Regions from separate parts of the Kitasatospora sp. NPDC032150 genome, predicted to be linked through region 1. Evidence: predicted binding sites of a transcription regulator. Region 1 holds the regulator's gene; the other holds the start of a gene.
What was found. The regulator HspR, encoded in region 1, represses chaperone genes until heat shock. The targets are predictions, from matches to a motif close to TTGAGNNNNNNNNNCTCAA.
Positions count from the first base shown of each region.

Region 2: the regulator HspR is predicted to act here: its motif matches at 2,275-2,293, upstream of dnaK (molecular chaperone DnaK).

Region 1 covers NZ_JBVIMH010000021.1:59,291-72,328, reverse strand. The annotation lists gene ACZ5ON_RS23750 (heterodisulfide reductase-related iron-sulfur binding cluster) at 1-823, opposite strand, end outside; gene dnaK (molecular chaperone DnaK) at 1,116-2,954, shown strand; gene grpE (nucleotide exchange factor GrpE) at 2,951-3,559, shown strand; gene dnaJ (molecular chaperone DnaJ) at 3,671-4,819, shown strand; gene ACZ5ON_RS23730 (heat shock protein transcriptional repressor HspR) at 4,824-5,360, shown strand; gene ACZ5ON_RS23725 (helix-turn-helix domain-containing protein) at 5,603-6,580, shown strand; gene ACZ5ON_RS23720 (hypothetical protein) at 6,612-6,878, opposite strand; gene ACZ5ON_RS23715 (hypothetical protein) at 7,379-8,005, shown strand; gene ACZ5ON_RS23710 (LuxR C-terminal-related transcriptional regulator) at 8,016-8,990, opposite strand; gene ACZ5ON_RS23705 (LuxR C-terminal-related transcriptional regulator) at 8,983-9,951, opposite strand; gene ACZ5ON_RS23700 (LysR family transcriptional regulator) at 10,546-11,478, shown strand; gene clpB (ATP-dependent chaperone ClpB) at 11,649-13,038, shown strand, end outside.
Region 2 covers NZ_JBVIMH010000014.1:189,231-198,462, reverse strand. The annotation lists partial or broken gene ACZ5ON_RS18975 (SDR family oxidoreductase) at 1-19, shown strand, start outside; gene ACZ5ON_RS18970 (hypothetical protein) at 101-367, opposite strand; gene dnaK (molecular chaperone DnaK) at 364-2,217, opposite strand; gene ACZ5ON_RS18960 (helix-turn-helix domain-containing protein) at 2,379-2,723, shown strand; gene ACZ5ON_RS18955 (DUF2267 domain-containing protein) at 2,782-3,183, opposite strand; gene ACZ5ON_RS18950 (DUF2267 domain-containing protein) at 3,236-3,640, opposite strand; gene ACZ5ON_RS18945 (STAS domain-containing protein) at 3,695-3,988, opposite strand; gene ACZ5ON_RS18940 (Hsp20/alpha crystallin family protein) at 4,105-4,542, opposite strand; gene ACZ5ON_RS18935 (hypothetical protein) at 4,652-5,332, shown strand; gene ACZ5ON_RS18930 (hypothetical protein) at 5,307-5,558, shown strand; gene ACZ5ON_RS18925 (Hsp20/alpha crystallin family protein) at 5,807-6,229, opposite strand; gene ACZ5ON_RS18920 (J domain-containing protein) at 6,393-6,884, shown strand; gene ACZ5ON_RS18915 (STAS domain-containing protein) at 6,875-7,216, shown strand; gene ACZ5ON_RS18910 (hypothetical protein) at 7,209-7,679, shown strand; gene ACZ5ON_RS18905 (hypothetical protein) at 7,872-8,216, shown strand; gene ACZ5ON_RS18900 (hypothetical protein) at 8,635-9,096, shown strand.

The DNA of each region.
Region 1 (13,038 bases):
CGAAGTCGATCGGCTGGCCGCCGCTGGTCATCGGCTGCAGCGCGCCGAGCGCCACCGCGCCGTCGGCGTTCCGCTTGAACCAGATGTTCGGGAAGCCCAGGAAGCGGTGCCAGGCGACACCCATGTCGGTGTTCAGCGAGACCGTGATCATCCAGATGAAGGAGACCGAGATCTTGATCGTCGCAGTCAGCCAGAGCAGGTTGTGCAGGGTGCCGATGCTCAGCCCGGAGAACGCCTTCACCAGCGGGTACGAGACCACGTACGCGGCCGAGTAGTGGTCGACCCCGGCCTGCGCACCCTCCAGGCCGCGCAGGGTCAGGATCGCCGCACCGATGATCAGGATGACCGCTTCGATGAAGTAGGCGAAGCCCATGTTGGACCCCGCGAAGCGGGACTTGCGGCCCGCCTTGTTCGGCAGGCTCAGCTGGCGGATCACGGTCAGCACCGCGATGCCGAGGAAGGTCACCAGGCCGAGCAGCTCCTGGAACACCAGGTACGGCGTCCAGTCACCGACGACCGGGACCTCGAAGTCCGGGTCGAAGAGCTGACCGAACGCGCCGACCAGGGTGAGGATCAGCGCGTAGAAGCCGACGGCGACGCACCAGTGGGCGACACCGACGATGCCCCACTTGTTCATCCGGCTGTGCCCGAGGAACTCCCGGATCAGGGTCACCGTCCGGGCGGCCGGGTCGTTGATCCTCGATCCGGCCGGGACGGGCTGGCCGAGCCGGACGAACCGGTAGATCTGCGCGATGGCACGAGCGAACAGCGCCACGCCGACCACGGTCGTGCCCAGTGAGATGAGGATCGCTGCTAGCTGCATCCGGCTTCTCCGTACTCCAGTGGCGGTGAAGGTATAGGTCGGTCAAGTGTACTCGTGGGTAACTTAACCACCCACCGGCCGGACCTTATCGCCCATTAGCACTGATCCAGAAGGTGCTCAAGGTATGGCGGCAGTCACGTAAGGCCATACTCACTCATTCGGGCGAAAACGGAAGAGGCGGACGCCCGCCGCAGCAAACTTGAGCCGACTCGACTCATGGCTGTTGACTCGTTCGTGCCCCTCGTGCATGCTTGAGCCCGTAAAGCTCAACTTCTCGTCGGAGGTATCCACGATGGCACGTGCGGTCGGCATCGACCTCGGTACGACTAACTCGGTCGTCAGCGTTCTGGAGGGCGGCGAGCCCACCGTCATCACGAACGCCGAGGGCGCCCGGACCACGCCGTCCGTCGTCGCCTTCGCTAAGAACGGCGAAGTCCTGGTCGGCGAGGTCGCCAAGCGTCAGGCGGTCACCAACGTCGACCGCACCATCCGGTCGGTCAAGCGCCACATGGGCACCGACTGGAAGATCAACCTGGACGGCAAGGACTTCAACCCCCAGCAGATCTCCGCCTTCATCCTGCAGAAGCTGAAGCGCGACGCCGAGGCCTACCTGGGCGAGACCGTCACGGACGCGGTCATCACCGTCCCGGCGTACTTCAACGACTCCGAGCGCCAGGCCACCAAGGAGGCCGGTGAGATCGCGGGTCTGAACGTCCTGCGCATCGTCAACGAGCCGACCGCCGCCGCCCTGGCCTACGGCCTGGACAAGGACGACCAGACCATCCTGGTCTTCGACCTCGGTGGTGGCACCTTCGACGTCTCCCTGCTGGAGATCGGCGACGGCGTCGTCGAGGTGAAGGCCACCAACGGTGACAACCACCTCGGTGGTGACGACTGGGACCAGCGGGTCGTCGACCACCTGGTGAAGGTCTTCCAGGCCGGCCACGGAGTCGACCTGTCGAAGGACAAGATGGCCCTGCAGCGTCTGCGCGAGGCCGCCGAGAAGGCCAAGATCGAGCTGTCCTCGTCCTCCGAGACCTCGATCAACCTGCCCTACATCACCGCCTCGGCCGAGGGCCCGCTGCACCTGGACGAGAAGCTCACCCGGGCCCAGTTCCAGCAGCTGACCGCGGACCTGCTGGAGCGCTGCAAGGTTCCGTTCCACAACGTCATCAAGGACGCCGGCATCCAGCTGTCCGAGATCGACCACGTGGTCCTGGTCGGTGGCTCGACCCGTATGCCCGCCGTCTCCGAGCTGGTCAAGGAGCTGACCGGCGGCAAGGAGGCCAACAAGGGCGTCAACCCGGACGAGGTCGTCGCCATCGGCGCCTCGCTGCAGGCCGGTGTCCTCAAGGGCGAGGTCAAGGACGTCCTGCTGCTGGACGTCACCCCGCTGTCCCTCGGCATCGAGACCAAGGGCGGCATCATGACCAAGCTGATCGAGCGCAACACCACGATCCCGACCAAGCGCTCGGAGATCTTCACCACGGCCGAGGACAACCAGCCGTCCGTGCAGATCCAGGTCTACCAGGGCGAGCGCGAGATCGCGGCCTACAACAAGAAGCTCGGCATGTTCGAGCTGACCGGCCTGCCGCCGGCCCCGCGCGGCCTGCCGCAGATCGAGGTCACCTTCGACATCGACGCCAACGGCATCATGCACGTGGCCGCGAAGGACCTCGGCACCGGCAAGGAGCAGAAGATGACCGTCACCGGCGGCTCCTCGCTGCCGAAGGACGAGGTCGACCGGATGCGCCGCGAGGCCGAGCAGTACGCGGAGGAGGACACCAAGCGCCGCGAGGCCGTCGAGACCCGCAACCAGGGCGAGCAGCTCGTCTACTCGACCGAGAAGTTCATCGCCGACAACGCCGACAAGCTCCCGGCCGAGGTCAAGACCGAGGTCGAGACCGCGATCGCCGAGCTGAAGGAGAAGCTCAAGGGCGAGGACATCGCGGCGATCCGCGAGGCCACCGAGAAGGTCTCCACCACCGCGCAGAAGCTGGGCCAGGCCCTCTACGCGCAGAACGAGGCCGCCGGCGCCCCGGCCGGTGACGCCGCCGCCGGTGCCGCCCACGACGACGTCGTCGACGCCGAGATCGTCGACGAGGACAAGCCCAAGGGTGGTGCGGCATGACGGAGAAGCGCCAGGGCGGCAAGCCCGGCGACGACTCCGCCGCCGAGGAGGCCGTCCTCAAGGCCGCCGAGGAGGCCGTCGCGGACGCCTCCACCGACGAGCTCGCCGCTGCCAAGCGCGAGGCCACCGAGCGGACGGCCGACCTGCAGCGCCTCCAGGCCGAGTACCAGAACTACCGCAAGCGGGTCGAGCGCGACCGGCTGACGGTTCGCGAGATCGCGGTCTCCAACATCCTGGAGACCCTGATCCCGGTGCTGGACGACATCGGCCGGGCCCGCGAGCACGGCGAGGTGACGGGTGGCTTCAAGTCCGTCGCCGAGTCGCTGGAGATGGTCGTCGCCAAGCTGGGCCTGCAGCAGTTCGGCAAGGAGGGCGAGCCCTTCGACCCGACCATGCACGAGGCGCTGATGCACAGCTACTCCTCGGACGTCACCGAGGACACCTGCGTGCAGATCCTCCAGCCCGGCTACCGCATCGGCGAGCGGATCATCCGCCCGGCGATGGTCGCGGTGGCCGAGCCCCAGCCGGGGAGCCAGAGCACGTCCGCCCCGGAGGCCTCCGACAAGCCGGAGTCCGACAAGGGTGACGGTGCGGCCGAAAGCTGACACTCTGTGCGCTGCGGAGTCGTACGTCGTCCATCGTTGCGACGGACGGCTCCGCAGCGCCGTATCCGCGAGCATTGACCGTTATTTCTGGCCTGGGAGGTGGCGGCAGCCATGAGCACCAAGGACTACGTGGAGAAGGACTACTACAAGGTCCTCGGTGTGCCCAAGGACGCCACCGCCGCCGAGATCAAGAAGACGTACCGCAAGCTGGCCCGGGAGTTCCACCCCGACGCCAACAAGGGTGACGCCAAGGCCGAGGAGCGTTTCAAGGACATCTCCGAGGCGTACGACGTCCTCTCGGACGAGAAGCGCCGCAAGGAGTACGACGAGGCCAGGTCGCTGTTCGGCGCGGGCGGCTTCCGCGGTGGTGGGGCCGGCGGCGGCAGCTACAACTTCGACTTCGGCGACCTGTTCAGCGGCTCGCAGGGCGGCGGCGGGGGCATCGGCGACGTCTTCGGCGGGCTGTTCGGGGGCCGCGGCGGCCGGCAGGCCCAGCCGCGCCGGGGCGCCGACGTCGAGACCGAGGTGACGCTGAGCTTCGAGGAGGCCGTGGACGGCGCCACCGTCCCGCTCCGGATGACCAGCCAGGCCCCGTGCCGCAGCTGTTCCGGCACCGGTGCCAAGGCCGGCACCACGCCCAGGGTCTGCCCGACCTGTGTGGGCGCGGGCACCGTCAGCCGGGGCCAGGGCGCCTTCGCGCTCTCCGACCCCTGCCGGGACTGCAAGGGCCGCGGCATGCTGGTCGACGACCCGTGCACCGTCTGCCACGGCAGCGGCCGCGCCAGCTCCGCCCGAACCATGCAGGTCCGCATCCCCGCCGGGGTGCAGGACGCCCAGCGCATCCGGCTCAAGGGCAAGGGTGCCCAGGGCGAGCGCGGTGGCCAGCCCGGCGACCTCTATGTCACGGTCCACGTGGACTCGCACCCGGTCTTCGGCCGCAAGGGCGACAACCTCACCGTGACGGTCCCGGTCAGCTTCCCCGAGGCCGCGCTCGGCGGCACCATCGAGGTGCCGACGCTGAACGGCCCCGCCGTGAAGCTCAAGCTGCCGCCCGGCAGCGCCAACGGCCTCACCATGCGGGCCCGTGGCAAGGGTGCCACCCGCAAGGACGGCACCCGCGGCGACCTGCTGGTCACCGTGGAGGTCGTGGTCCCCAAGAACGTCACCGGCGACGCACTGAGCGCACTGGAGCACTATCGCGAGGCCACCGCCTCGGACGACCCGCGTGCCGCCCTCTTCAAGGCGGCGGAGGGAGCGTGACCAGATGAACCAGGACCAGACCGGCTCCGGCAACCCGATCGGCCCGGGCCTCGGGGAGGGGCTCCCGGGCGGTCCCCGCCCGGGCCGGGCCTCCTCGTCCCGTGCCAACCCCGCGGGTAGGACCAACTACGTGCTGACCGAGGACACCCCGGTCTACGTCATCTCGGTGGCCGCCGAGCTGTCCGGCCTGCACCCGCAGACCCTGCGTCAGTACGACCGCCTCGGCCTGGTCTGCCCCGACCGGACGGCGGGCCGCGGCCGGCGCTACTCCGCCCGCGACATCCAGCAGCTGCGCGAGGTCCAGCGCCTGTCCCAGGACGAGGGCATCAACCTGGCCGGCATCAAGCGCATCATCGAGCTGGAGAACCACGTCACCGCCCTCCAGTCCCGCATCGCCGAACTGGTCGGCTCCCTGGAGGACGCCGCCGCCACCCTCCAGCAGCGCGAGGCCGCCGTCCACGCCTCGTACCGCCGGGACCTCGTTCCGTACCAGCAGGTCCAGCAGTCGAGCGCTCTGGTGGTGTGGCGGCCGAAGCGGTAGAGATCGGCTCCTCCGCGAGCTGTTGGCGCCGCCTGCTGACGGGGTGCCAACAGCTCGCGCTCATGCGTAGAGTGCTCCCTGATAAGTCGGCTGCAACGGTCTGTCACAGGACCTGGTTCCCGGGACCTGGTTCCGGTCTGAGAACCCAACACGCGGTCGGCCTCGCCGGACGGAGCCAGAGGGATGGGAGGCCAGCAATGAGGGACCCAGGCATAGCCCAGTCCCAGGCTGATCCCCATGACGTGATTTCCCGATCCGCGAGATCCCTCTACCTTCGAGTAGTCGCTGAAGGAGGCCGGCTGAATGCGGCTGCAGAAGCCGATCCCGAGGCGAAAGCCGAGCTTCTGGAACTCGGGCTCCTGACTCCGGACAACGAAGATCCGACCGCGCTGATCGCCGCGGATCCCTCCCACATAGCAAGCCGTTTGGGCACGTACTGGCAGGAGCAGGCCCATTCGTTCCTGTCCCGGGCGGTCGCACTCCCCTCGGCCCTGCAAGAACTCACCCAGGCATACGGAGCGAGCAGCCCACCCACTGAGCAGGGCGGGCCGGTCGAATACGTCCACGGACTCGCCGAGATCAACCAGCGTCTGGAGATCCTCGTCGAGGGCGCCGCCAAAGAAGTACTGACGGCGCAGCCCGGCGGAAGTCGCCCTCAGGATCTGATCCGCAGGATCGGTGACCGCGACGTCATGCTGGTGCGCCGAGGAGTTTCCCGTCGGACGATCTATCAGCCCAGCGCACGTTACTCGGCACCGACCCGCCAATATGCCGAGCGCATGACCGATCAGGGTGCCGAGGTCAGGACCCTCGCCGAGCCGTTCACCCGGCTGATCATCGTCGACCGCGAGGTCGCCGTCATCCCGGTCCAGGGGGACTACGAACGCGCCGCGTTCGTCCACGATGCCGCAGTGGTGGCGCACCTGACAGCCACCTTCGAAGGTCTCTGGGACCGCGCAATTCCGTTTCCCGGCGCCACAGAGGTACCCCAGGAAGTGATCTCGAGGCTTCGCGCGGAAATCCTGCGGATGATGATCCAAGGCGTGGGCCACCGAGTCATCGCCAGAAGCCTCGGCATCAGCGAACGCACGCTGGCGCGGCACATAGCGGACATCCGCGAGGAGTACGAAGCGGAGACCTTGTTCCAACTGGGCTGGCGGATGGCCATGAGCTCACCACACCTGTTCAGCGCGAACGACGACCTCCTCCCGGAGGCATGACCGGCCGTTCGCCACCTTCAAGCGACGTCGGTCAGTTCCAGCCCCAGTCCTGGTCGACGGCAACCGCCTGCCCCCCGGCCACCGTTCGCGCGGAAGTCGGGTCAGCGACCACAACCGCGCGGTTCCAGCCCCAGTCGGCGAGGTACGCACTCTGCGGTACCGCGGTGCGGTCCTGAACGGAGGTAGTCGCAGGCGCTGCCTTGTTCCATCCCCAGTCGCTGGGGAGGGCCGACGGCACGGCGAGCAGCAGAGCGGTGATCGCTAGTCCATTGATCACGAACCGGGAAACGCGTCGCACGTCGCCACTCCTTGTCATGTATCCGCTATAACCGGCCGTATGCTAGTCGCCGGTTCGGAACGTCGGCAGCAGTACCCGAATGGCTGTTTGGCCCGAGCCATCAAAGCGCGACCAGCCGAGGTCACGCAAACAGTCGGCCCGCTGCAGAGGGTGTCATTCTTCCGCCTGGCAAAAAGATGACACCCCCGCTAATGGAAGCGCTTGATGTCCGTCCGTGAGTTGCGGCTGCCGACCGCTGTCATCTGACTGCCAGACATCGAGATGACACCCCGGGGCAGTGGACGGCGTCAACCGTCACCGGCGACGATCAGTGCACGCCCCACCCCGCGCACCAGTGCCCCGCCTCCCCCGTCGGAGCAAGGAACGCCGAAGACTGGTCAATAGCCAAGGGGCGTGTCCACACCAGCAGCATCACACTGCCCCTGCCAGACCGAACACCACACACCACACCCGCCCACCAGGACGTTTCTCTCCCCGGTAGGCCGTCCCCCGGAGTCGACATGAGTGAGCCCTACCTGCGCCAGCGCGCCGTCCAGACCCCTGAGGGTCGTCGCGCACGGGTGTTCCTGGCCGCGCCGCTGATGCGGTTGACCGGGCCGGCCGACAGCGTGGTGACCCTGGCCAGCCGGACCAGGCTGACCACCCTCCGCTCGACGCTGCTGCGCAGCGGCGCGGCCGTGTACAGCGCTCACCACAGCGACGCCTGGAGCGTGGAGGGCCGGGCGCCCGAGCCCCGGGTGCCGTCCGACTTCCGCGCGCTGCAGACCGCCGACCTGGTCTTCGCCTACGTCGGAGCCCCGCTCTCGGCCGGCGTGAGCCTGGAGCTCGGCTGGGCCTCCGCACTGCGCAAGCCGGTGGTGCTGCTGGTGGACGAGGCGATCACACACAACCCGCTGATCGCCACCATCGAGCAGGTCGCGCCGGTACTGCCGCTGGTCTTCGACGACACCTGGTCCCAGGAGGCGCTGCGCCACACCGTGGAGACCGCGCTCGACTGGGCGGGCATGGCCCTCTCCCTCCGCGAGGGCTTCTGGACCGCCCCCGGCGACACCTTCCCGACGCCCCGCCAGGAGCGTCCGGCCTCGGGCCCGTTCGACTACTGGGGCTCCGAGGTCGCGACCGGCTGACCGCCGCGCGTCACCCACCCGACGTCACCTCGCTTCCCCGCATCTGCCAGCCGAGTTGGAACAGCGTCTCGGCGTCGTACAGCTCACGCAGCCGGGAGATGTGCCCGGCCACCGTGCGCTCGCTCAGCCCCAGCCGGCTGGCGATCGCCCGCTGGGTCAGCCCCTGGGCGAGGAGGCGGCCGACCTGCTCATGGGCCGGGACCGCGCCGGCGTCCGGCTTGGCGCTGCGCCACTGGACCCGCTCGGCCCGCTCCCAGTCCCGCTCGAACACGCCCACCAGGAGGGCCACCACCGCCGGGTCCTCGATGAACGCCGCACTGCTGTTGTCCGCGGCGGCCGGGATCACCGCGATCCGCCGGTCGAAGACGAGCATGCGGGTGAACGGTTCGGCCAGGATCCTGATCTGCTCGCCCCATTCGCTGGTTACCGCCGCGTACTGGAGAGTTGACGGATCATCCCTGACCTCGGGCTGGTAGATCGTCCGGCTACTGCCGCCCCCGTCGAGGAAACGACGCAGACGCTCCATCGACTGGGCCAGATGTCCCGCCGGCCGTGGTCCGGGCTGCGCCGCCGATATCTCCTCCCGGCTGTCGGCCTCGATCTGGAGGATCCGATGCCGGATCTCCTCCATGTCGTCGACGTGCTGCACCTCGCTGGAGCGGTCCACCTTGCGCGGAGAGGCGTCGTAGGCCTCGGTCAACTCGCCGAGCAGCGAAGGCATCTGCTCCGCCTGCACCAGCATCCGGGTGCCGGCCGCCCGCAGCCCGGAACTGATCCGCTCGCCGACCGATCGCGGGTTCACCGCCGTCAGCGAAGCGTCCTCGGTGTGGTGGATCAGCAGCCCGAGTTCGAGCAGCCGCAGCACCGCTGGCGCATCGGCCTCCGCGACGTCGCGGAACAGCACCCGTCCGCCCTGCTCCAGCACCGCGAAGTACAGCGTCCGCTCGGCCTCGTCCGGCAGCGCGACCAGCCCGGCCTCACTCACCGCCACGCTCCTCACCCCGCATCAACCATCCGAGCTGGAAGAGCGTTTGGGCGCCGTAGCGGGCCCGCAGCCGGGCGATGTGTCCGGCGACCGTGCGCTCGCCGAGTCCCAGCCGGGTGGCGACGGCCCGCTGGGTGAGGCCGGCGGCGAGCAGGCGGCCGACCCGGTCGGGGGCGGAGCGGGTGGTGGGCCGCGCCTCGGGGGCGGACCAGCGGACGGCATCGGCGCGAGCCCAGTCCCGCTCGTAGACGGCGAGCAGGAAGGACAGGACGGCCGGGTCGGTGAGGAAGGCGGCCCGGCTGTGGTCGTCGGCCGCCGGGACGACGGCAACGGCGCGGTCGATGATGATCATCCGCTGGAACGGCTCGTCCAGCGCCCGGGCCTCGCCGCCGTGTTCGGCGATCGCGACCGCGTAGTCCACGGTGGCCGGTTCGCCCAGCACCACCGGCTGGTAGAGCGCGCGCAGCGACGCACCCCGGCGCACCAGCTCCAGATCCTGGCGCCGGGCCAGGGTCATGGTCTCGGGCCGCCTCGGTCCCGGCTGGGCGGTGAGCAGTTCGTGCCGGCACTCCGAGACCAGTTCGGCGATCCGGTGGCGGATCCGTTCGCCGCCTTCCAGGACCGCCGGTGCCGGCGGGTCCACGGGGGGCTTTCGGACCGAGTCGTACGCGCGGGCCAGTCCGTCGAGGACGGTCGGGAGTTCCTCCGCCTCCAGCAGCAGTCGGGTGGCCGACGAGCGCAGCCGGGCGCCGATCCGTTCGGCCACCGCGCGCGGGCTGACCGCGAAGTACGCGTCGTCGAGCGGGTTCTCCATCAGCAGGCCGATCCGGACCAGTTCGTCCCGGGCCGCCGAGTCGGCGGCGGAGATGCCCGCGGCCGGTATCCGGCCGCCTTCGGCGAGCACCGCCAGATATAGCCGGCGGGCGGCCCCACCCGGTACCCCGGTTCCCTGGTCGGCCACCGGATCCGCACCCAATTCGAGCACCCCTGCCGACTTCCCTCTGCCGTCCTCTGCCGTTCTGGATCATGATCTCAGCAGGCTCGGCCGTCGGAGTCGCTGGAGCCCCTGTAGCTGCGGGCCCCCCGCGGGCAGGCGCGGCTGCGCTCTGAAACCCGGGGGAAGCCCGCTGCGGCACGCCATTGCCGAGGCGCTTTCGGCGAGGCGGAGCAGCAACGCCTCGCCGACTCCGGTGCCGGGGGCCATCACCACACATGGCGTCCCGTCCGGCGCTCTTCCCCCCGATGCGCGTCGGCATGGTCGGAAGACCCTGCGCACCCACGTTGAAGAGCAAGTCGCCGTCCTCAGGCTGCGGTTGCCTGGACGACCTGGCGTGGCTCCACCCTCACAGCGGGAGGCCGACGGAACAAGTGGCGTCCGGCTGCAGGTTTCCGCAAGTGCAGGAACATGCAGGACGCCGGGCCGGGCGGCCATGGGGTTTCCCCGCCTTTACCAGCATTTGTTCTGACTGACGCGTACTTGACTACTACTGGGAGGGGGCGGCCGGCCGGGGTCGGCGGCAGCACGGCCCGACCGGTGAAGACATAGGCTGACCCTATGACCCTCTCAACCCGCGTTCCCGAGCTCGGCGCGCTGGAACTGCTGCTGGCGGTGGCCCGGCTGGGCAGCGTGGGCCGGGCGGCGGCGGAGCTGGGCGTGAGCCAGCCGGCCGCGAGTGCCCGGATCAAGGGGATGGAACGGCAGATCGGGGTGGCACTGCTGGAGCGGTCGCCCCGCGGTTCACGACCGACCGAGGCCGGGCAGCTGGTGGTGGAATGGGCGCGCGGCGTGGTGGAGGCGGCCCAGGCGCTGGACGCGGGCATCGACGCACTGCGCGGGAGGCGGGACGCCCGGCTGCGGGTGGTGGCCAGCCTGACGGTGGCCGAGTACCTGATGCCGGGGTGGCTGCTGGCCCTGCACGAGGCCAGCCCCGGCACGGCGGTGACGCTGCGGACGGCCAACTCCGCCGATGTCGCCGCCCAGGTGCTGGCCGGGCAGGCGGACCTCGGCTTCGTGGAGGGCCCGCGGTCGCCCGCCGGGCTGTCCGGTGCGGTGGTGGCCGCCGACCGGCTGGTGGTCGTGGTCGCACCGGACCACCCCTGGGCGCGCCGCTCGGTGATCACCGGGCCCGAACTGGCGACGACCCCACTGGTGCTGCGCGAGCCGGGGTCCGGCACCCGCGAGGTGCTCGACCAGGCGCTGGCACCCTTCGGCGGCACCGCCCCGCCCCGACTGGAACTGGCCTCCTCCACCGCGCTCAAGGCGGCCGCGATGACCGGCGCCGGGCCGGTCTGCCTGAGCGAGCTGGTGGTGGTCGAGGAACTGGCCACCGGGCGGCTGGTGTCCGTACCGGTGGAGGGGGTCGACCTCCACCGCCCGCTGCACGCGGTCTGGCCCGCCGGCCAGCGCCCCAGCGGACCCGCCCGCACCCTGCTGGGCCTCACCCGCAAGACCGGACGGGCGGGGGATGCGGGAGCCCCGAGAAGGTAGCCCCCGGCTGCGTGCGGCCCGCCGGAACGCTCCGGGCGCAGCGGCCCACCGCCGGGTGCAGCCCCCGCACCACCCGGGCCGCACCCGGCCTCCCGGAGCAAACCTGAGTGGAATAGACTCAACTTAGTGCATGCTGTAAAAGTCACCGCTTTGAGAGGAGCACGCCAGCAGTGGATGCCAGCAAGTTCACCAGCAAGACCCAGGACGCCCTGTCCGCCGCGATCCGCCAGGCCAGCGCCGCAGGTAACCCGGACGTCAAGCCGGTGCACATCCTGCTGGCCCTGCTGGAGCAGCCGGAGGGCATCGCCCGCCCCCTGCTCGAGGCCGTCGGCGCGGACGTCGCCGCCGTCACCGCCGCCGCCCGCCGGCAGCTGACCGCGCTGCCCAGTGCCATGGGCTCGACCGTGTCCGCACCGCAGCTCGCCCGGGACACCATGGCCGTGCTCAACCAGGCCGGCAAGCGCGCCGAGGACCTGGACGACCAGTACCTGTCCACCGAGCACCTGCTGGTCGGCCTGGCCGCCGAGGGCGGCCCGGTCGCCGACCTGCTGAAGCAGCACGGCGCGACCCCCAAGGCACTGCTCGCCGCGTTCAAGGACGTCCGGGGCAGCGCCCGGGTCACCTCCCCCGACCCGGAGGGCACGTACAAGGCGCTGGAGAAGTACGGCACCGACCTCACCCAGGCCGCCCGGGACGGCAAGCTGGACCCGGTGATCGGCCGGGACCAGGAGATCCGCCGGGTGGTCCAGGTGCTCTCCCGCCGCACCAAGAACAACCCGGTGCTGATCGGCGACCCGGGTGTCGGCAAGACCGCCGTGGTCGAGGGGCTGGCCCAGCGGATCGTCGCCGGTGACGTGCCCGAGTCGCTGCGCGGCAAGCGGCTGGTCGCCCTGGACCTCGGCGCGATGGTCGCCGGTGCCAAGTACCGCGGCGAGTTCGAGGAGCGCCTGAAGGCCGTCCTGAACGACATCAAGGACAGCGACGGCCAGGTCATCACCTTCATCGACGAGCTGCACACCATGGTCGGCGCGGGTGCGGGCGGCGACTCCGCGATGGACGCGGGCAACATGCTCAAGCCGATGCTGGCCCGCGGTGAGCTGCGCATGGTCGGCGCCACCACGCTGGACGAGTACCGCGAGCGGATCGAGAAGGACCCGGCGCTGGAGCGCCGCTTCCAGCAGGTGCTGGTCGGCGAGCCCAGCGTCGAGGACACCATCGCGATCCTGCGCGGGCTCAAGGGCCGCTACGAGGCGCACCACAAGGTGCAGATCTCGGACGCCGCCCTGGTCGCCGCCGCCACCCTGTCCGACCGCTACATCACCGCCCGCTTCCTGCCCGACAAGGCCATCGACCTGGTGGACGAGTCCGCCTCCCGGCTGCGGATGGAGATCGACTCCTCCCCGGTCGAGATCGACCAGCTCCAGCGCGCCGTGGACCGCCTGCGGATGGAGGAGCTGGCGCTGGAGAAGGAGTCCGACCCGGCCTCGGTCGAACGGCTGGGCAAGCTGCGCCGCGATCTGGCCGACAAGCAGGAGGAGTTGAGCACCCTCAACGCCCGGT
Region 2 (9,232 bases), on a different contig from region 1:
CGCCTTCACCACGCGGTAGCGCCGTTCAGCCTCGAACGGCCTACTTGAACTCGCCGCCTTTACACCTGGCAAGACACCACGCACAGCACGAGATCCGAAGTCAACCCCCGAAGGACTTCCGGAGCCGACCACTTAGCGTCTCACCGCCGGCCTCTGCGGGGATCTGTCCGGGCGGGGGTGCGGCACCACCGGCCAGCAGGGCGCTGTCGGTGCCGCCAGGGTGCTCCCGTCCCTCGGGCTCGGTCGGCCGCTTCGTGCCGACATCACGCAGTTGCAGGGTGTCCGGGTCGATGCGCCGCTTGTCGCGGATGACCACCGGCGGGCGCTGGTCTTCAGTGCTCTTGCTCGGCCTGGGCGGGGTGGTCATGCGGCGCCTCCCTTGTGCTCGTCCTCATCCACGATCTCGGCGTCCACGACTTCCTCCCCCTCCGTGCCCTGTTGGCCGGTCGCGCCGCCCGGTGCACCGGGGGCGGTCTGGGCGTAGAGGGCCTGGCCGAGCTTCTGGCTGACCCGGGCGACGTTGTCGCTCGCCGCGCGGATCGCGGCGGTGTCCTCGCCCTTGAGCTTCTCCCCCAGGTCCGCCAAGGCCGTCTCGACCTCGCTCTTCGCGTCGGCGGGTACCTTGTCCTGGTTGTCGTTGAGGAACTTCTCGGTGCCATAGAGGAGTTGCTCGCCCTGGTTGCGGGCCTCGGCGGCCTCCTTGCGGCGGCGATCCTCCTCAGCGTGCTGCTCCGCCTCGCGGATCATGCGGTCGATGTCGTCCTTGGGCAAGGCGGAGCCGCCGGTGACGGTCATCTTCTGCTCCTTGCCGGTGCCGAGGTCCTTCGCGCCGACGTGCATGATGCCGTTGGCGTCGATGTCGAAGGTGACCTCGATCTGCGGCACGCCGCGCGGAGCCGGGGCGATGCCGGTGAGTTCGAACATGCCGAGCTTCTTGTTGTATGCGGCGATCTCGCGCTCGCCCTGGTACACCTGCACGGTCACCGAGGGCTGGTTGTCCTCGGCGGTGGTGAAGACCTCCGAGCGCCTGGTCGGGATTGTGGTGTTGCGCTCGATCAGCTTGGTCATGATGCCGCCTTTGGTCTCGATGCCCAGCGACAGCGGGGTGACGTCCAGCAGCAGGACGTCCTTGACCTCGCCCCTGAGCACGCCGGCCTGCAGGGCGGCGCCGACGGCGACGACCTCGTCCGGGTTGACGCCCTTGTGCGGGTCCTTGCCGGTGAGCTTCTTCACCAGGTCGGTGACGGCCGGCATCCGGGTGGAGCCGCCGACCAGGATGACGTGGTCGACGTCCGAGACCTTGATCTTGGCGTCCTTCACGGCCTGGTGGAAGGGGCCCTCGCAGCGTTCCAGCAGATCGGCGGTCATCTGCTCGAACTGGGCGCGGGTGAGCTTCCCGTCCAGGTGCAGCGGCCCTTCGGAGGAGGCGCTGATGTAGGGCAGGTTGATCGTCGTCTCGGTGGCGGCGGACAGCTCGATCTTCGCCTTCTCGGCGGCCTCGCGCAGACGCTGTGCGGCCATCTTGTCCCTGGACAGGTCGATGCCGTAGCCGCTCTTGAACTGCTGGACCAGATGGTCGACGATCCGCTGGTCCCAGTCATCACCGCCCAGGTGGGTGTCGCCGGAGGTGGCCTTCACCTCCACCACGCCCTCCCCGATCTCCAGCAGCGACACATCGAACGTACCGCCGCCCAGGTCGAAGACCAGCACCGTCTGGTCGTTCTCCTTGTCCAGCCCGTACGCCAGCGCGGCGGAGGTCGGCTCGTTGATGATCCGCGCCACCTTCAGGCCCGCGATCTCCCCGGCCTCCTTGGTCGCGGTGCGCTGGGACTCGTTGAAGTACGCCGGCACCGTGATCACCGCATCGGTGACCTCCTCACCCAGGTATGCCTCTGCGTCACGCTTCAGTTTCTGCAGCACCCGCGCCGAGATCTCCTGCGCGGTGTACCGCTTGCCGTCCACGTCCCCCTTCTCCGGAAAGTGCCAGTCGCTCTCGCCCATGTGGCGCTTCACCGACCTGGCGGTGCGGTCCACGTTGGTGACGGCCTGGCGCTTGGCGACCTCGCCGACGAGCACTTCGCCGCCCTTGCCGAACGCCACCACCGACGGGGTGGTGCGCGCGCCCTCGGTGTTCGTGATGACGGCCGGCTCACCACCCTCCAGCACGCAGACCACCGAGTTCGTCGTTCCGAGATCGATTCCGACTCCGCGAGTCATCTCCGACCTCCTTCATCGCATTCACGTACAGAACTTCCCTATACCGACACATAAAACTTGAGTCGCATCATGTCAAGTCTGTGTTTGGGCTGTCCGCCGCGCGGCACCCATGCGGATGTGGGCGGCGCAACGCATGGCTGGGGCTGGAGGGAATCTGTAACATGGAGGTGAGGTTTCATGCGCGGCGAGGTGAGATCGTGGTGCTGCCGATCGACGACCCGGATGCGGCGCTCTACGCGGTGGGGCAGGTCGCCGCCATGCTGGATGTCCATGTGGCCTTTCTGCGCCGGCTGGACGAGCAGGGCGTGGTGGTGCCGGTGCGTTCCGCGGGCGGCCAGCGCAGGTACTCGCGCCGGGAGATCGACCGGGTCGCCGCCCTGGTGAAGTTGATCAGCGAGGGACTGACCCTGGAAGGCGCGCGCCGGGTACTCGATCTCCAGACCCGGGTGGAGGAACTGGAGGCCGACCTGGACCGGACCCCCGGCAATGGACACGCATCCGCGTAGCACCGGGCGGGTGCCTCGCGCGACCGGGCGCGCCGGCGGGTTCCCGCCCGGGCGGGATTCAGGCGGCGGCAGGGGTGAGGTCGGCGCGGCCAAATAGGAGCGCGTAGCTGCGGGGCAGGCCTGCGAGGAGGCGGTCGGTGAGCCGCTCGCCACCGAGCATCGCGAGGCCGGCCAGGACGGAGGAGGCGTCCCAACGGGCACTGGTGAGGCTGGTGTTCAGGGCCCGGGCGACGGCTTCGACGAAGGCGGGGGCGGCGACGGGTTCGGGCAGGGGGATCTGCGAGGCGAAGACGGCGCGGGCCCGCTCGGGGAGCGTGGCGGCCAGCTCGCAGCGTTCGTCGCCGGTGAGCTGGGAGCCGAGGACGGCCAGGACCGTGTCCAGGACGCGTTCGGCTTCCTCGTCGCTGGGATAGCGGCCGAGTTGGCGGACCTGCTGGATCAGGCGGCGGTGCCGGGTCATGGGCGTGCCTTCCGGGCGGGCCGCCGCGGCATGGGCGGCGGCACGAAAAGGGTCAGGGTCGGTGGCCGGGGGCGGGGCGGCCGAACAGGACGTCGTAGCCGGGCGGAAGCTGGAACAGGACGCGCTCCATCAGCTCGTCGCCAGCGGCGTCGGCCACCGTGGACAGGACGGCCCCGATGTCCCACACGGCGGTCTTCTCGGTGGCCCCCTCGATCCAGGCAGCGGTGGCGCGCACGAACCGTTCGGGACTGAGCGGTTCGGCGGCCTGCAAGGGGTTCAGCAAGATCAGAGCGAAGGTCTCGGGCAGACGCGCCGCGAGCTCCGCGCGCACGTCGCCGACCAGATGGGCGCCGAGCAGGGCCAGCACGACGCGGGCCGCGCGGTCGGCATCCTGAGCAATGTCGTACTCGCCGCGTTCCTGGACCCGGTCCAAGAACGCCTCCCATCGAAGAGTCACCGCGAATCCTCCCTTCGTCCCGGCACGGACCGGGCCGGCCAGGTGCGGGGCCGGTCAGGGCCCGGCGGCCAGGCGGCGATAGAGGCCGGTGAGCCTGAGCAGCCTGGCCACCGGCCCGCCGACGCCGCGCAGGAAGAGCCGGCCGCCGTACCGGTCGGCCTGGTTGCGGGCCTGGACAAGGACACCCAGACCCGAGCAGTCCACGAACGTCACCTCCGACAAGTCGAGCACCACCTCCCGATGCGCCTCAAGCGCCGCGGACAGCCGGTGGCGAAGCCGCGGGGCGGCGGCAAGGTCGATCTCACCGCCGGCCCTCACCACGAACGGTGTCGGCCGCCCATCGCTCACGGTCTCATCGGCCGGTACTGGCCGAGCCGGACCGGGGGATGCAGGGCCGGATGCGGGAATGTTCCGCGCCGCCCGCCCGGGGGGTGCGGGCGGCGCGGAACGGCACAGGGACGCGGTCAGGCCTTGATCTCCTTGCGGCTTCCGCTGTGGCCGATGGCGATCTTGCGGGGCTTGGCCTTCTCGGCGACCGGGATCTTCAGCGTCAGCACGCCGGAGTCGTAGTCGGCACTGATCCCCTCGGGGTCGAGCGTGTCGGAGAGCATGACCTGCCGGGAGAACACGCCGAGCGGACGCTCGGACAGCTCCCACTTCACATCCTCGCCCTCGTGGCGGGGACGCCGTTCGGCCTTGACGGTCAGCATGTTCCGCTCGACATCGATGTCGATCGCCTCCGGGTCCACCCCCGGCAGGTCGAAGCAGATCACGTACTCGCCGCCGGCGCGGTAGGCGTCCAGCGGCATCGGGGTCGGCCGCGACCACGTGCCCGTCGTCGCCCCCAGGAACTGCTGGGTCAGCCGGTCCAGCTCGCGGAACGGATCGGTGCGCATCAGCATCGCGAAACACCTCCACTGATCGATGGGTGCCAGTGCGCTTCACCTGAAACCGTTCTAACATGTCATCCATCCGATGACAAACCCCAAAGTCGCTAAAGGAGTGACACCGATGGGAAAGCGGCCCGGAGCACCCGCCACCGGCGGCACACCGCCGGCCGGACCGGCGTCCTTCCTCGCCGCCGCCGCGGCGCTCGCCGCCATAAACAAAGCCGTCCGTACCGCCCAGGACACCCACGCCACGACCCCGCCCACCACCCAGGCCAGCCCCGAGCAGGCACTGGCCACCCTGCTCCTGCTGCGCGAGCTGCGCACCGAACTCGCCAGCTGGGAGGCCCCGCTGGTGGAAGCCGCCCGTGCCTCGGGCGCCACCTGGGCCGACCTCGCCCAGCCCATGGGCGTCGCCAGTCGCCAGGCCGCCGAGAACCGCTACCTGCGCCTCAAGCCCGCCACCGACCCGGGCGCGCCCACCGGCGCCGGACGGGTCAAGGCGGTCCGCGACCGGCGCGCCGCCGAACGCGCCGTCACCACTTGGGCCCGTGCGAACGCCGCCGACCTGCGCCGGCTCGCCGCCCAGGTCACCGCCCTGAGCGACCTCACCCCGGCTGCCCGCCCCGCGCTCAATGACCTCCACACCGCGCTCGGCGCCCCGGACGCCGCCGAACTCCTCACACCCCTGGCCGCCATCCGCCCCCACCTCGGCAGCCATCACCCCCGGATCGCCCACCGCCTCGACGACCTCGCCCAGCACACCGATCAGCTGCGCCATGACAGCGACCAGCAGCGCGCCTGACCCCCTGGCCGCCGCGGAGGCGCGCTGGCAGCGGATCGAGAACCAGCTCGAAGCCGTCGGACGCCGGATGCGGACCGACAGCGGCGCCGCCATCGCCTCGATGGACGTCTGCCTCGCACGCCTGGAAGCCATACGCGAAGCCCTCCGCACCTCCTTGGCGCAGGACAAACAGGACATCGCACCGCAGTCCGGGACCAGCGCGGTGCACGACAACGCCGGGTACTGAGGGGGCCCGCATGCGGACAACGGCGCGTTGGGAGAAACCCTTCAGCAGGCCGAGATTCCCGCGAGCCCGGCAATGTCGCGGCCTCACGACGGAGATCACTCGCCCCCCTGTCAGCCCGACCGGGCGGGGGCGGAGACGACTCGGATCGCTGTCCCCGGCGACGGCCCGGGTGACAACCCCGGGCGTACACCAGGAGTCCGCCGGGCCTGCCAAGGCTGCACCCGCCAGACAGGCTGGCGGTGCACTGCTCAGCCGGTGATCTGCTTCTTCTCGCCGCTGCTCGTGATCTCGATCTTGCGCGGCTTGGCCTGTTCGGCTATCGGGATGCGGATCGTGAGCACGCCAGCGTCGTAGTCGGCCTCGATCTTATCGGCCGCGAGAGTATCGCCGAGGAACACCTGGCGACTGAAGACGCCGTAGGGCCGTTCGGCGACGACCATCTCGCGGTCCTCGATCTCCGGTGCCGACCGCTCGGCCTTGACCGTCAGGACGTTCTGCTCGACGTTCAGGTCGATGCTCTCGGGCGCGATGCCGGGCAGGTCGAGGCGGATCAGGAAGGATCCGTCGCTCTCATAGGCGTCCATCGGCATCGCCGCCGGCCGGGCCGTGGTGCCCAGCAGCTGCTGGGTGAGCCGGTCGAGCTCGCGGAACGGATCGGTTCGCATCAACATCACGGATCACTCTCCTCGTGGGTCGGTGACAGCGATGAGGCTCTCGCGGGAGTCTACCCATCAGTCCATATATCTCCATTTCGGGCATCTTGACAAGCGCTGGCCAAGGTTCTATCCAGATCTATGAGGAGGTTTGCCGGGGTCACCCGGGAGGTGGTCCGCCATGACCCGATCGCGAGACCGACGCGATCACTACGCGGTGCTGGGAGTGGAGCCCACGGCGTCCGCGCGACAGGTCACCTCGGCCTACCGCACCCTGGTCCGGCTGCTGCACCCCGACAGCCGCCCCGTCGAGCCGGGATCGGCGGAGCGACTCGGCGCGGTGGTCGCCGCCTACGAGGTCCTGCACGATCCCCAGCTGCGAGCCGCCTACGACGCCGAACGCGAGAGCGCCCGGCCTCAACCGGATACCGCCCGCGCCTCGGGCCGGCCCCCGGCCGCGCACCGACAGGTATCCGTCCGGGTCATCCGGGACGCCGGGCGCCCCGAGCCCACTCCCCCCGGAGCAGCGATGCGCCAGGGGGCCGAACCGCTCGTTCGGGCGGGCCCGGTGCGGATCGCACCGGCGGACGCACCGGCGCGGTCACGCGATGACCCCCGCGACCTCTGGGAGTGGATACTGCACCGGCTATGGGAGGTGGACCCATGGCTGTGAACGGCAACGACTTCCGCACCGCCGTCGCCTGGTGGGACGGCCAGGCCACCGTCGCGGTCACGGGCGAGATCGACCTCGCCACCGCGCCCGAGCTCGACCTCCGCGTCAAGGAGTGCCTAGCGCGCCGGCCCAGGCGCAGGCGCGTCGACCTCGACTTCGCACAGGTGCGATTCTGCGACTGCTCGGGCGCAGACGTCCTGGAGCGGCTCCATCGCCAGGCGCAGGAGGAAGGTGTCGTCCTGAGAGTCACGGACGTGACGGCACCGATCGTCGCCCGAGTGTTCGACCTTCTCGGCCTCACCGACCTGGTTGAGCCTCACCGTCGTGCCTGAACCCGGGCAGGCCTGTACGGCCCGCGTACCGCTGCGCTGCCACGACCCGCACACGCGGTCCAAAGCGCCGACGGTGCAAGAGCGGGGGACGGCGCAAGAGCGGGCCGCCGCTCCCGAGACCATCCTCCCGGGCCGGCGTTCAGACGCCCGGGACCGGCCCGGTGTAGACCAGCTCTGCGGCGAGGTGCTGCGCCCGGCGCAGGTGGGTGTCGGCGCGTTCGATCGCCGCAATCGCGCATCCCAGTTCGAAGGCGACGTCGGCCTGCTCAGCCTGCGCAGCGCTCCGAAGGCGCTGATCCCGCAGCTGACCCGCCTCACCGCGCGGCTGGCCTCGGGATGGCGACCGACCTGCTCCAGCGACACACCGGCGGTATGGATGTCGCTCAGGCGCCGTACCCACTCCTCCAGAGCCTGCCAGGACGGATCGCCAGCCGGCGGCTGGGGCTGCTCCGCCTTCCAGTAGCAGCGGTCGGCCGGGTTGAACCATCCGAGGTCGTCGCGCTGACACGGCAACGCCGCGCGAGCGGCCTCCCTGGTCCGCGACGCGAACGCCGCCGGCGGGGCCGGGTTCCTCGAGCCCTCCCCGAACGCGCCGGCCGTCCTCGGCACGGTCGCTGCCCCCAGGAGCGTTCCGCTACTGCACGTCACGCTCGCGTTGGTCGCGCAGTGCATCAACACCTGGGGGCGCGTCGTCCTCGATCCCACTATCCCGCCAGCGGAGGCCGAGGCGCCCGACGAGCGCTCTCTGCGCTACACCCTGCAAGCGCTGTGGGAGACGGTCAGCGAGAGCGTCCGGCGCCGCATCGCCTCCTTGGACAGCACGGCCCCGGCGTGGTGGCACGTCAGCAGTGCGCTGCAGGAGGCCCAGAGCGCCGCGCGCCGCACCACCGCGGGCGACCCGGCCGGGGGCGACGAGCTGTGGTGGTACATCGCGCTGCTACACCTGGACCGGGCCCGCAGCCTGTGGAAGGAAAGCATCGGCCGCACACTGCCGCAGTAGAACCTCCCGCCCGGCGCGTCGAACGTCCCGCGGTGGCGCGCCACCGGGTCGGCGGTACAGCGCGTCAGGGCGCGGGCCGGGCTGGCGTGCGGACGGTCGGCCAGGTGCGTCTGGTCGTACTGCTCCTGGGGCTGGTAGCGGGTGCCGGGGCGCAGCATGTACCGGACGGGTGAGCCGGTGAGCCAGCCGCTACGGGCGAGGGTGCCGAGCGCGGCCTTCGCGACCTGCTGGTCGGCGCCCGCCGCTCTTCCCGCCTCAACTCATTCGGGCGCCGACAGCCGACGACCGCTCTCCGAACCCGCCGACAAGTGCTCTCCGTTTTCACCTACGCAGCCAACCGGTGCCGGTACACGTGGAGCCGCCGCATCCGGCGGACCCGCCTGAACGTGGGGTGATCGCCGCCCGCTACTCTGCCGCGGTGACAGAGACACTGATGAACCGTTACCGCCTGGCCGTAGAACCGCTGCTGGAGCCCGGCGAGCAGTTGCTCGACGTGGCGACGGTGGTACCCGTGGCGGGCGCCAAGGGCGTTGGGCACGGCGTGGGCGCACGGGTCGGCAACGCGCTGGGGCAGCTGGGCGGGGTATCGGGAGGCTCCGGCAGCCTCGCGGACGGCTTTCCCACCACGACGGGCGGCGCGATGTCCAGGCTGCTGGTGGTCACCGACCGCCGGACCGCCTTCGTTACTGCGCTGGACATCCGCAAGGCCGGCCAGTTGCTGTGGCACGCGCCCCGGCACCTCGTCGCCCGGATCGAGCGGCGCCCGAGGTGGCAGGCGATGGCCCGGTTCCGGCTGCACTTCGCCGATGGCTCGGCGGTCTCGATGTACACCACCCGGCGCCGCACCATCGAGGTCCTGGCCGACCACCTGGGACGGTGACCAGCCCGTCTGGCGGCGCTTCGGCCGCCCCGGCCGGCACCCCCTCACCGACGCACCGGACAACCCGAACACCCGCGCCGCCTACGACCAGCGCCAGGCTGTCCGCGAGCGCGAGCAACAGACGGCCCACCAGGAG